Regions from separate parts of the Aliivibrio logei genome, predicted to be linked through region 2. Evidence: predicted binding sites of a transcription regulator. Region 2 holds the regulator's gene; each other region holds the start of a gene.

Region 1 (4,297 bases), on a different contig from region 2:
AGGCATAGATTTAGCAGCTGCAGCAGCTTTAGCATTCGCTAGAGAAACAGCAAGGATTGCGTTAGCGCCAAATTTTGCTTTGTTTTCTGTGCCATCTAAATCGATCATGATTTGGTCGATTTCAGCTTGGTTTTTCGCGTCTTTGCCGATTAGAGCTTCTGCGATTGGGCCATTTACAGCTGCGATAGCTTTAAGAACACCTTTACCTAGGAAACGAGATTTGTCGCCGTCACGTAGCTCAAGAGCTTCACGAGAACCAGTAGATGCGCCAGATGGAGCAGCAGCCATACCAACAAAACCACTTTCTAGATGAACTTCAGCTTCAACTGTTGGGTTACCACGAGAATCGATGATTTCACGACCTAGAACTTTAACGATCTTAGACATTGTGTTTCCTCTATTTTCTTTAATTTAAAAGCTAAAAATAGCTGCCACAACATTGGACAGCTACCCGTAAATCCTATTACTTTTCGAATTCACCGCGGGCATTTTCGCCTGCTGCTTTAACAAAACCTTCAAATAATGGGTGTCCATCACGAGGTGTTGATGTGAATTCAGGGTGGAATTGAGCAGCCACAAACCATGGGTGGTTAGGGATTTCAATTATCTCCACAAGCTTCTTATCAGCAGATAAGCCAGAGATCTTAAGACCGGCTTTTTCAAGCTGCGGAAGTAAATTATTATTTACTTCATAGCGGTGACGATGACGCTCTTCAACTGTTGCGTTACCGTAAAGCTCACGAGCTTTAGAGCCTTTAGCAAGATGACATAGTTGAGAACCAAGACGCATTGTACCGCCTAGATCTGATTTCTCAGTACGCTCTTCAACATTACCGTCGCCATCAATCCACTCTGTGATTAGACCAACAACTGGGAATTTAGTGTCTTTAGAGAATTCAGAAGAGTGAGCCCCTTCCATATTAGCAACGTTACGCGCGTAATCAATTAGCGCAACTTGCATACCCAGACAAATTCCTAAATATGGTACTGCATTTTCACGAGCGTATTGAGCAGCAAGGATCTTACCTTCAATACCACGGTCACCAAAACCACCAGGAACTAGAATTGCATCTAGACCTTCTAGGATTTCAGTACCTTTAGATTCAACATCTTGTGAATCTATATATTTAATAGTGACGCTCAAGCGATTTTTCAAGCCCGCATGTTTTAATGCTTCGTTTACTGACTTGTAAGCATCTGGTAATTCAATGTATTTACCAACCATACCGATAGTAACTTCACCAGTCGGGTTCGCTTCTTCATAAATTACTTGTTCCCACTCAGAAAGATCAGCGGCAGGAGCGGTAATACCAAAGCGTTGACACACTAAATCATCAGTACCTTGCGCTCGGATCAATTGTGGGATTTTATAGATTGAATCTACGTCTTTCATTGAGATAACTGCTTTTTCTTGTACATTACAGAAAAGAGCAATTTTCTTACGTTCGTTTGCTGGAATAACACGATCTGAACGACAAACTAAGATATCTGGTTGGATACCAATAGACAGTAGCTCTTTTACTGAGTGTTGAGTCGGCTTAGTTTTAAGCTCGCCTGCTGCAACCAAGTAAGGAACAAGTGTTAAGTGCATAAACATTGTGTGTTCACGACCTAGCTCAACAGCAAGTTGACGAATCGCTTCCATGAATGGCAGAGATTCAATATCACCAACTGTGCCACCAACTTCAACGAGTGCGATATCATGGCCTGCAGCGCCAGAAATAACACGTTCTTTAATCGCATTCGTAATATGAGGGATAACTTGGATAGTTGCACCTAAGTAGTCACCGCGACGTTCTTTACGTAGAACATCAGCGTAAACTCGACCAGCCGTAAAATTATTACGTTTAGTCATTTTGGTGCGAATGAAGCGCTCGTAGTGACCTAAATCTAGATCAGTTTCTGCGCCGTCTTCCGTGACGAATACTTCACCGTGTTGAGTTGGGCTCATTGTGCCTGGATCAACGTTGATGTATGGGTCAAGCTTCATCATAGTGACTTTTAAGCCACGAGCTTCAAGAATAGCTGCTAATGATGCTGCTGCAATACCTTTACCTAGAGAGGATACAACCCCGCCAGTTACAAAAATGTAATTCGTCGTCATACGTTACCTGAAATTGGTGTATTGAGGAATAAAATGGATTTTATCTGGACGGGAAATGAATATACCAGAACCGCTTTATGGCCACAACGTGAAAAGTATCACAGTTAATTGATTTATTTTTTGCTCCAAATCAATTCCGCTCACTTCGCTTCACATTTTCCCACTCAGAGTCTAGTTCATTTAAATCACATTGCTGCAAAGTTTTGTGTTTTTTAGCGATGTTCGCTTCAATTTGACGAAAACGGCGTTCAAACTTATCATTTGCTTTGCATAACACTTGCTCTGGATTTTTTCCTAAATGGCGAACTAAATTTACTGTAGCAAAAAGTAAATCGCCTAATTCTTCTTCTACTTTATTTTCATCCCGTGGATTTTTTATCGCCTCTTCTAAAACCTCTGCGACCTCTTCATTCACTTTTTCAGCAACCGGTTGCAGTTCATTCCAGTCAAACCCTACTTTTGAGCATTGTTTTTGTATTTTATTGGCTTTTAATAATGCAGGTAAGGCGGTAGGAATTGAATCTAAAATACTGTCATTCCCAATCTTAGACCCTGGGTCACTTTCCTGTTTATTTGCACGCTCTTGTTGCTTTATTTTGTCCCAATTAGCACTAATCTCATCATCCGTAGAAAGGACTTCATCACCAAAAACGTGTGGATGACGACGGATCAACTTTTCATTTAATGTATCTACCACATCACTAAAATCAAACAACTGCTCTTCTTTTGCTATTTCAGAGTAGAAAATAACTTGAAATAATAGGTCCCCAAGTTCTTCTTTTAAATTAACCCAATCTTTCTTATGAATTGCATCCACTACTTCATAGGTTTCTTCTATGGTGTGAGGAATAACAGAATCAAAGGTTTGCTTTTGATCCCACGGACAACCAGATTTCTTATCCCTTAACTGAGTCATAATTGAAAGTAACTGTTCCATATTATTTGGGGTTGTCATACCTATTTTCCTGTGATTAAAAACAAAAAAGCGGTGACCATTATAGTCACCGCTTTTTCAAAAATACATTCGCCTTAAACTAAAAGGCATTTAGAAAGCTTACTTTAATAAACCCAGTGCTGCCGTCGGCGCTTGTTTTGCTTGGGCTAGAATCGAAGAACTTGATTGAGTTAAAATTTGATTCTTAGTTAAGTTTGTCGTTTCTTTAGCAAAATCAACATCTTTAATTTGACTGTTTGAGTCAGAAATATTCTCATTGATGTTGGTTAAATTATTTACTGCACTTTCAAAACGATTTTGAAACGCACCAAGTGATGCACGATTACCATCAACATATTGTAATGCTGCATCAATCACATCAATAGAACGCTGAGCTCCACCAACGGTCGTCAGATTCATAGAAGCAACGGTATCGTCTGATTCCCCACCCATTTTCAACTCATTAGCGAGAGAGCCACTGAAGGTTAATGGAGAAGAGATAGTCTCACCAGACATGAATACTTGTAGAACACCTTTTTCAGTAACAGAAGCACTTAACTCATTTGTTTGGCCATTAATGTAAGTAGCCAACTCTTCAATATCATCACCCGATTTTGCGGCAATATTGATTTTTTGTTCATTACCATTTTTATCATTATATTGAACATTAAATTGCGTATTCTCTTTGCCTACCGTCCAGTTAATGTCACGACCTTCTTCTGCAAAATAAGATTTACCGCCCATCGTCGCTTCATCTGCTCGCATACTATTTAATGTCATCGCAACGGCTTCGCCTGAATCCGCACCAATTTGAAATGACTTAGTACCAAACTCACCATTAATTAAACGAGTTCCTGCAAACGATGTTGTTTCAGCGATACGATTCAATTCATCCGTTAGTGAGCTTGCCTCTTCTTGCATTGCATCACGGTCAGCATCGGTGTTTGAACCATTTGAAGATTGTAGTGATAAATCACGTAAACGCTGAAGAACATTTGTTGTTTCTTTCATTGCGCCTTCAGCAGTTTGAGCTATCGACATACCGTCATTGGCATTACGAACAGCAACATTCAAACCACGAGTTTGTGCTGTCATACGATTTGAAATTTGCAGACCAGAAGCATCATCAGCAGCGCTGTTGATTTTTAAACCTGAAGACAATTTCTCCATTGAATCCGCTTGAGCAGCTGTTGCATTATTCATGTAACGTTGCGCTGTCATTGCTGAGATATTTGTATTTACTGAAATTGACATAGTTC
Region 2 (4,297 bases):
TGCAGATAATGACCTCCTCACTATTGGTTCTGGTGGTTATTTTGCTCGTTCTGCGGCAACCGCATTATTAGAAAATACAGATTTAGATGCATACGATATTGCAGTGAAAGCACTGACTATCGCTGGTGATACTGATGTATACACCAATCATAACCATACCGTTGAAGTTCTTGATACCAACAAATAATAAGGAATACCCATGTCTGAAATGACTCCTCGTGAAATTGTACACGAATTAGATAGCCATATTATTGGTCAAGATAAAGCAAAACGATCAGTCGCCATTGCATTACGTAACCGCTGGCGTCGAATGCAACTTCAACCAGAATTACGCGCAGAAGTAACGCCTAAAAACATTTTAATGATCGGACCTACAGGTGTCGGTAAAACAGAGATTGCTCGTCGTTTAGCAAAACTGGCCAATGCACCGTTCATTAAAGTAGAAGCGACTAAATTCACAGAAGTCGGTTATGTAGGCAAAGAAGTCGACAGCATCATTCGTGATTTAACCGATGTCGCGATCAAAATGACACATCAACAGGCGGTAGAAAAAGTAAAATTCCGCGCTGAAGAGCAAGCTGAAGATCGTATCCTTGATATTTTATTACCACCCGCTCGCGATGCATGGGGTAAGAATGAAGAAGGTGATAATGACTCTGGCACTCGTCAATCTTTCCGTAAGAAATTGCGTGAAGGAAAATTAGACGATAAAGAGATTGACGTTGATGTTGCTGCACCTCAAGTGGGTGTCGAAATCATGGCTCCTCCAGGCATGGAAGAAATGACGAACCAACTTCAGGGCATGTTTCAGAACCTATCTGGTGGCGAAACAACGAAAAAGCGCAAGATGAAAATCAAAGATGCGCTTAAAGCCCTTGCTGAAGAAGAAGGCGCTAAATTAGTCAACCCTGAAGAGCTAAAAGAACAAGCCATATTTAACGTAGAAAATCACGGCATCGTCTTTATTGATGAGATAGATAAAATCTGCAAAGGATCAAATTCTCAATCTGGTGATGTATCTCGCGAAGGCGTTCAACGTGACCTTCTTCCATTAGTGGAAGGCAGCACAGTAAGCACGAAACATGGCATGGTTAGAACTGATCACATGCTATTCATCACATCAGGTGCATTCCAAATGGCGAAACCATCCGATTTGATCCCTGAATTACAAGGTCGCTTACCGATCCGTGTTGAGCTAGAAGCGCTAACGGCAAATGACTTTAAGCGTATTTTAACCGAGCCAAATGCCTCACTAACTGAGCAATACATCGCTCTATTAGCGACTGAAAATGTCAATATCGAATTTACTGAAGATGGTATTAGTCGTATTGCAGAGTCTGCATTTAGAGTTAATGAAACGACAGAGAACATCGGTGCTCGTCGTTTGCACACCGTAATGGAACGTCTAATGGAAGAAATTTCTTATGATGCTTCAGAGAAAGGCGGTGACAGCTTAACGGTAGATGACGCTTATGTAACCTCTCGTTTAGGTGAATTAATTGAAAATGAAGACTTAAGTCGCTTCATTTTGTAATCATACCCCCTTTTAAAAAAGGCCCGATTCAACACTGAATCGGGCCTTTTTACATTAATTTTTTCAAATGTAATTACGCAATGATTTCCCAGCTGTGAGTCATTTCAATACCCGAGCCAAGCATTAAACACACTGAACAATATTTCTGTAAAGAATCTGCCGTCACTCTTTCCACGATCGTAGGATCAAGCTTATTCCCTGTTATCTCAAAATGAATATTTACGTGAGTAAATAATTTTGGTGCCACATCTCGACGAGCACTTGATAGCTTAGCGACACAACCCGTGACCGCTTGATTGGCTGATTTCAGACCATCAATCACATCAACAGAGCTACATCCTCCCGCCGCCATTAATACCAATTCCATCGGGCTTGGTGCTTTTTCTCCACCATTACCATCCATAACAACAGAGTGACCAGATTGTGATTGACCTAAGAAAGTAAATCCATCAATCCATTTAACTTCAGCATTCATAAAAGCCTCTTTACAACATAAAAGGAAAACTCGTGATCCATTTCACGAAATTGTGCCCTTGGTCGCACTATTCATACGATCAAAGTCAAGAAATCGATTGCGAAACAGGGTATTATTTTATCAATTATCTCAACGAACATGCAGCCTTGTTCCGATAACCATATTCTATAGGCCAAACTGATATTTGGCTCAGTTATTTTAAAATGGACATCGCCTACTTGGCAAACGCAGAGGAAGTATAAAGTATGGTTCTAGGTAAACCTCAGACAGATCCAACATTAGAGTGGTTCTTATCTCATTGTCACATTCATAAGTACCCATCAAAAAGTACTTTGATTCACGCGGGTGAAAAAGCTGAGACTCTTTACTACATCGTAAAAGGTTCTGTTGCTGTACTGATTAAAGATGAAGAAGGAAAGGAAATGATCCTTTCTTACCTTAACCAAGGTGACTTCATTGGTGAACTTGGTTTGTTTGAAGAAGGCCAAGAACGTTCAGCATGGGTTCGTGCAAAAAGTCCTTGTGAAGTCGCTGAAATTTCATTCAAGAAATTCCGTCAACTTATTCAAGTAAACCCAGACATTCTGATGCGTCTTTCTGCTCAAATGGCAACTCGTCTACAAATCACTAGCCAAAAAGTGGGTGATTTAGCATTCCTAGACGTAACAGGCCGTATCGCTCAGACTCTACTGAATCTAGCTAAACAACCAGATGCAATGACTCACCCAGACGGCATGCAAATTAAGATCACTCGTCAAGAGATCGGTCAAATTGTAGGTTGTTCACGTGAAACTGTTGGTCGTATCTTGAAGATGCTTGAAGAGCAAAACTTGATTTCAGCACACGGTAAAACAATTGTAGTTTACGGCACTCGTTAATTTAACGATAACCATAAACAAATAAAAACGCAGCCCATAAGCTGCGTTTTTTTATGAGTAGACTTTACGACCTAAAGACGTAAAAACGTAAATTACCCATCGGTACTTTCAAAAATCTTATCCGCAGAAGCCTCAACAAACCCTTGATATAATTCCCCTGTAGGTAAGGCATAACGTTTGGCAAACTCATAAAAACCACCCGGAATGTCAAATTCACCCTCAGTAAAGTTTACGGTTACTTTATCAGCCATCGTTGAGGACTGCTCTAAATGAACCTCAGGAGATCCTTTTACTTCTCCACCAACTTCATTAATAGAAAAACCCGCTTTTCGAAGATGTTGATTTACATCCACCACGCTATCAAAACCATCCAACTGATTAACATACACAGTAAAATGATTTGCCCCATAACCATGAGCCGCCAACCAAGAAGCGTATTCACTTTCTTTTGCTAACGTTTCGTACTCTTCATAACTTAATGACCAAGGTCGGCCAGAAGACAAAAAGTCATTACTAACAAAATAGTGGGTAGGCACTTGTTTAACTAATTTATGAATAATATCTTGAGCCTGAACAGAAAGTTCCTCAACTAATAATTCACTAATAAACACTTTAGGCACTTTTGGATCTGGATGTTCGAAATGTTGAGCTTTTAATTTTTTAGCAACAAACTCATATTCATCACACGCTTTATAGCCCATCGCTAAAAATGGCGCCGCTAACGTAGATAAACCCACTTTAGATAGATTAAACGTTCTTAGTGCGATGTGATCATTAATAATCTCGTCACCGCCAGACAGTAATTGTCGAACCTTCCCAGCAGAAGGAGATAGACGAACGACATAATCTTGCCATAGTGCCGAAAATAAAGAATTCACATTATTCATACTCGTTACCTCTTAAAGAGTTAGTCCTGGAGATAATTGTGCAGGAATTTCACACGCGTCACCTTCCATCGATGCCATTGGATAAGCACAATAATCTGCCGCATAATACGCACTCGGCTTCATATTACCCGATGCACCTGGGCCACCAAATGGCGCATCACCACTCGCACCTGTCAATTGACGATTGCGATTAACGATACCTGCACGAATGTGTTCTACAAAGTATTCCCACTCACTGTCATCCGTCGATACTAGACCCGCAGATAAACCATAGCGAGTGTCATTAGCAAGCTCTACCGCTTCTTCTAATGTCTCGTAACGCACGACTTGTAGCAATGGTCCAAAGTATTCTTCATCGGGTAATTCAGCAACGTTAGTAGCATCGATAATCCCCGGAGAAACAAAGGCGTGACCTAGGCTTTTTGCTTCAAGTAGAGACTCCCCACCTAAATCTTGTAAATTCTTCTGAGCGTTGAGAATAAACTCTGCTGCTGCGACTGAGATTTGTGGTCCCATAAATGGC
Region 3 (4,297 bases), on a different contig from region 2:
TTGAAATAGTAAAACGATGGGCAGAAGAAACCGGTATTCGCTGGGGATTGGATAACAGCACCTCTGCGCATTTTGATCTTCCTGAACATAATCAAAATTCATGGTTATTTGGTATTCAGAGAATGTTGCTTGGTTATGCGATGGAGCAAGACGCGGGTTTATTTGAAGGCATGGCGAGCTACGAACAAGTGCAAGGCATGAATGCCGAAATCGCAGGTAACTTAGCGCACTTTATTGATCAGCTTTTGACTTATCAGATCATCCTAGGCCAAGCGCAAACCATTAATGCATGGCGCACCATTATTAACCAACTAATGGACGATTTTTTACTTGTCGAATTAGAAGGTGAGCTGGTCGTTAAAAGTATTCGAGATCAATTGCAAAAACTGGAAGAAAATTTAGAAGATGCGGGCTTTGAAGCACCAATTTCAACAGCGATCATTAATAATTACCTAAAAAATAATTTATCTGGTGGCAAAGCAAGTCAGCGTTTCTTAGCGGGACAAGTGAATTTCTGTACCTTAATGCCAATGCGTTCAATTCCATTTGATGTGGTCTGTTTACTTGGTATGACGGATGGGTCTTATCCGCGAACCATGCCAGTTGAAGGTTTCGATTTAATGCAGAAACGAATGAAGCCGGGTGACCGTTCTCGTCGAGATGATGATAGATATTTATTTTTAGAAGCACTGCAATCGGCGAATAAAGCGTTTTATCTCAGCTATATAGGTCGCTCTATTCGAGATAACACAGAAAAAGCCCCTTCTGTTTTGGTGAGTGAACTGCTTGAGTATTGTCAGCAAAGTTATTGTCTAGATGGCGATAGTGATCTGAACCCTGAAGAGTCAGCTAAACGCTTAGTTAAAAAATTAACAATAGAACATCCTTTGGTTCCTTATAGCCAACAGAGTTTTGTGGGGGATAACACCAGTTATGCCAGTGAATGGCTACCAACCGCAAAACTGGAAGGAAAATCTGCGCCAGAATTCCAAACTGAACCTTTAGTGTTTGCACCAGAATCAAAAGAGCTTGAATTAACAGAGCTACAACGCTTTTGGCGCTTACCTGTCGCCTATTTCTTTAACCGTGGTTTAAAAGTATTTTTTGAAACGGTAGAGAGTCGAGTTGAAGATGATGAACCGTTTTCTATTGATGGTCGTACTGGTTATGGAATGAAATCAGAATTGCTAGAAGAGTTATTGGCCTATGATGATCCTAACCAAGTATCTCAACTAAGTCGTGAGTTTTATCAGCAACAAAAAGCGCAAGGAAAATTACCTATTGGTAGCTTTGGTGAGATCGCGGCAGACAAAGAAGTGAACACGGTAAAAGAGTTAGTGGCTCATATTCAGCCATTAACGACATCACCATTAGAGGATCAAGAAGTGCGTTTACGCTTTACTTTTCCTCATGGTGAAATGGAATTGCAAGGCTGGCTAAAACAGCGTTATCAAGCGGGAATGCTGCGTTATCGTGGGGGTAAAATTCGTTCACATGAAATCCTAGCAACGTGGATTGATCACCTTTGTTTGTGTGCGATGAAGCAACAACAGTTTACTCACCTGTTTGGCACCGATGCGATTTATCATTTTGAGCCAATCGAAACAGAAAAAGCGTATCAACATTTAGACGTTATATTGAGCCTTTATATTTCTGGTAACTGTGCGCCACTGCCTTATTTACCAAAAGCGGCGTTGGCCGGGCTAGAAACACACATTGATAAAAAAGGTGTGTGGAATGACGATGAAGAAACTCATGAAAAAGCACTGAAAAAAATGGCAGATGAATACAATGGGGCTTTTTATGGCGGGAAACTTTTTGCTGGCGAAAACCGTAGTGATTACGTGATGCGTATGTGGCCAGAATGGAATGATGAATTTGGTCAGGAAATTTTTGATAATGCCAAAACAGTATTACACGATGCGTTATTGCATAGTGAGAAAGAAAAGCTGTAATAAAAAAGAGAGTTGTTATTGGTAAGAGTAGGGTGGCCGCCAGTAAATCATTTTTAGTGTAGGGCGTTCGCTGTACGGCCACAGGTCAGAGGTTGACCGAATCCTTTAATACAAATGCACATTTAATGGGCTCTTTGTAAGTGGCGCTGAGTGTAACAAAGCAGAAAAAGTGAACCGTGAGAAAGATCTCACATTGGTCGCTTTATTAATTTTATTATCGTTGTTCCTAATGAACTACGATATGGGTCACACAAATAGTCTGTAAAAACAGAGTGTTGATGATAAATAAAAATGGTGATGTTCGATGACGACAATCGCAGCTCCAAATCAATTGAATGCAATGACGTTTCCTTTACATGGGACACGTTTAATTGAAGCTTCCGCAGGTACAGGTAAAACCTTTACCATTGCCAGTTTATACCTACGTTTACTATTAGGGCATGGTGATGAGAACAGTCGCCATAGTGAAGAATTAACCGTAGATAAAATACTGGTAGTGACTTTTACGGAAGCCGCAACCGCAGAATTAAGAGAACGTATTCGAGCTAAGATCCATGATGCTCGTTTAGCGTTTGCTCGTGCTGTGCATAAAAGTGATTATGAGAGTGGCGATCCCGTTATTGACCCGTTATTAGCGGCTATTTCTGATCATAAGTCGGCAGCACACATATTATTGAATGCTGAACGCAGTATGGATGAAGCCTCAATCTTTACCATTCATGGTTTTTGTCAGCGTATGCTAACGCAAAATGCCTTTGAATCTGGAGCCCAGTTCGAAAGTGAATTTGTCACCGACCAAGCCAAATTAATGCACCAAGTGGCCGCAGATTTTTGGCGTCGTAGTTTTTATCATCTGCCAAAAATGGTGGCTGAAAGTGTTTATGATTGCTGGCCAAGCCCTTCTGCATTATTAGGTGATATGGGCAATAGTCTTACTGGTGTCCCAAAGCATTTAACGGTTGAGCCATTAGAAAACTCACTAGAAGAGTTCTGTCAGCAGGGCATTGCTCGTATTGATGGATTAAAAAAACAATGGTCAGAGCATTGTGCCGATTTTGAAGCCTTAATTTCAGGCTCAGGTGTTGATAAACGTAGTTACACTAAAAAGAATTTACCAAATTGGTTAGAGCAAGTGTCAGTATGGGCAAGTAACCCAACGACTTCGCTGAAAATTCATGACAAATTAGAAAAGTTTTCTCAATCGTTATTAATTGATAAAACCAAAAAAGGCGAAGCACCAGAACACGCAGTATTTAAATTAATTGATGACTTTTTAGCGCAGCCATTAGAAATAAAACAGCCATTGTTATCTTTAGCCATTCATCGCTGTCGAGACACCTTGCAGCAAGCAAAAGAGCAGAAGAACTGGTTATCGTTTGATGACTTGCTGACTCAATTGTCGGCTGCAACCGAAAATCAAGAGAACGCTTTACTGCTAGAAAAGATCCGCGAGCAATACCCAATTGCCTTGATTGATGAATTCCAAGATACCGATCCACTTCAATATTCTATTTTTAATACCATCTATCAAGATCAATCACAGTGTGGTTTGTTCATGATTGGCGATCCAAAGCAGGCTATTTATGCTTTCCGTGGCGCAGATATATTTACGTATATTCAGGCTCGTCGCCAAGTGGCGGATCACTACACTCTTGATACTAACTGGCGATCAACTGCCGATATGGTGTCGTCAGTAAATCGTATTTTTGAGCATGGTAAACAACCGTTTTTATACGATGATGATATTCCGTTTTATCCGGTGAAATATAACCCAAAAAATGCAGAGCAGAAATCGTGGTCGTTAGATAATCAAACTCAGCCAGCAATGACGTTTTGGTTACAAGAAAGCAAAGATGGTAACCCGATAAACAAAGGCAATTACCAACGAGTTATGGCTGAATCGACGGCGGCGCAAATTCAAACCATTTTGACCGGATCTCAACAAGGGTCTGCGCACCTACAAAATGGAGAGAAAAAAGAAGCGATTAAAGCTGGGAATATTGCCGTACTGGTTCGTACTGGTAAAGAAGGGAAATTGGTTCGAGAAGCGTTATCAAAACAGGGTATTGCCAGTGTTTATTTGTCGAACCGAGACAGTGTGTTTTCTTCGCCATTAGCTAAAGACATTTTGCGTTTATTGCAGGCTGCAATGACGCCAACGGATGCACGAGCGGTTCGTTCTGCATTAGCCTCGTCTTTGTTTGCTTATACGGCCGATCAACTACATCAATTTAATGTTGACGAAATGCAGTGGGAATTAGCCGTTAATGAGTTCCGTGCCTACCGTAAACACTGGTTACAACGTGGCATCATGCCTATGTTGCATCAAATTATTACTCAAC

The links. The regulator CRP, encoded in region 2, controls carbon source genes, mostly activating them, when cyclic AMP is high. The targets are predictions, from matches to a motif close to TGTGANNNNNNTCACA.
Region 1: the regulator CRP is predicted to act here: its motif matches at 2,192-2,207, upstream of A6E04_RS12295 (CTP synthase).
Region 3: the regulator CRP is predicted to act here: its motif matches at 2,131-2,146, upstream of recB (exodeoxyribonuclease V subunit beta).

Annotation. Positions count from the first base shown of each region.
Region 1 is NZ_MAJU01000012.1:53,429-57,725, reverse strand. Features, by position in the region: gene eno (phosphopyruvate hydratase) at 1-387, opposite strand, end outside; gene A6E04_RS12295 (CTP synthase) at 464-2,104, opposite strand; gene mazG (nucleoside triphosphate pyrophosphohydrolase) at 2,235-3,059, opposite strand; gene A6E04_RS12285 (flagellin) at 3,159-4,292, opposite strand.
Region 2 is NZ_MAJU01000006.1:126,850-131,146, forward strand. Features, by position in the region: gene hslV (ATP-dependent protease subunit HslV) at 1-187, shown strand, start outside; gene hslU (ATP-dependent protease ATPase subunit HslU) at 200-1,534, shown strand; gene A6E04_RS03760 (OsmC family protein) at 1,608-2,009, opposite strand; gene crp (cAMP-activated global transcriptional regulator CRP) at 2,255-2,887, shown strand; gene A6E04_RS03770 (DUF1338 domain-containing protein) at 2,980-3,774, opposite strand; gene astD (succinylglutamate-semialdehyde dehydrogenase) at 3,787-4,297, opposite strand, start outside.
Region 3 is NZ_MAJU01000011.1:312,057-316,353, reverse strand. Features, by position in the region: gene recC (exodeoxyribonuclease V subunit gamma) at 1-1,955, shown strand, start outside; gene recB (exodeoxyribonuclease V subunit beta) at 2,260-4,297, shown strand, end outside.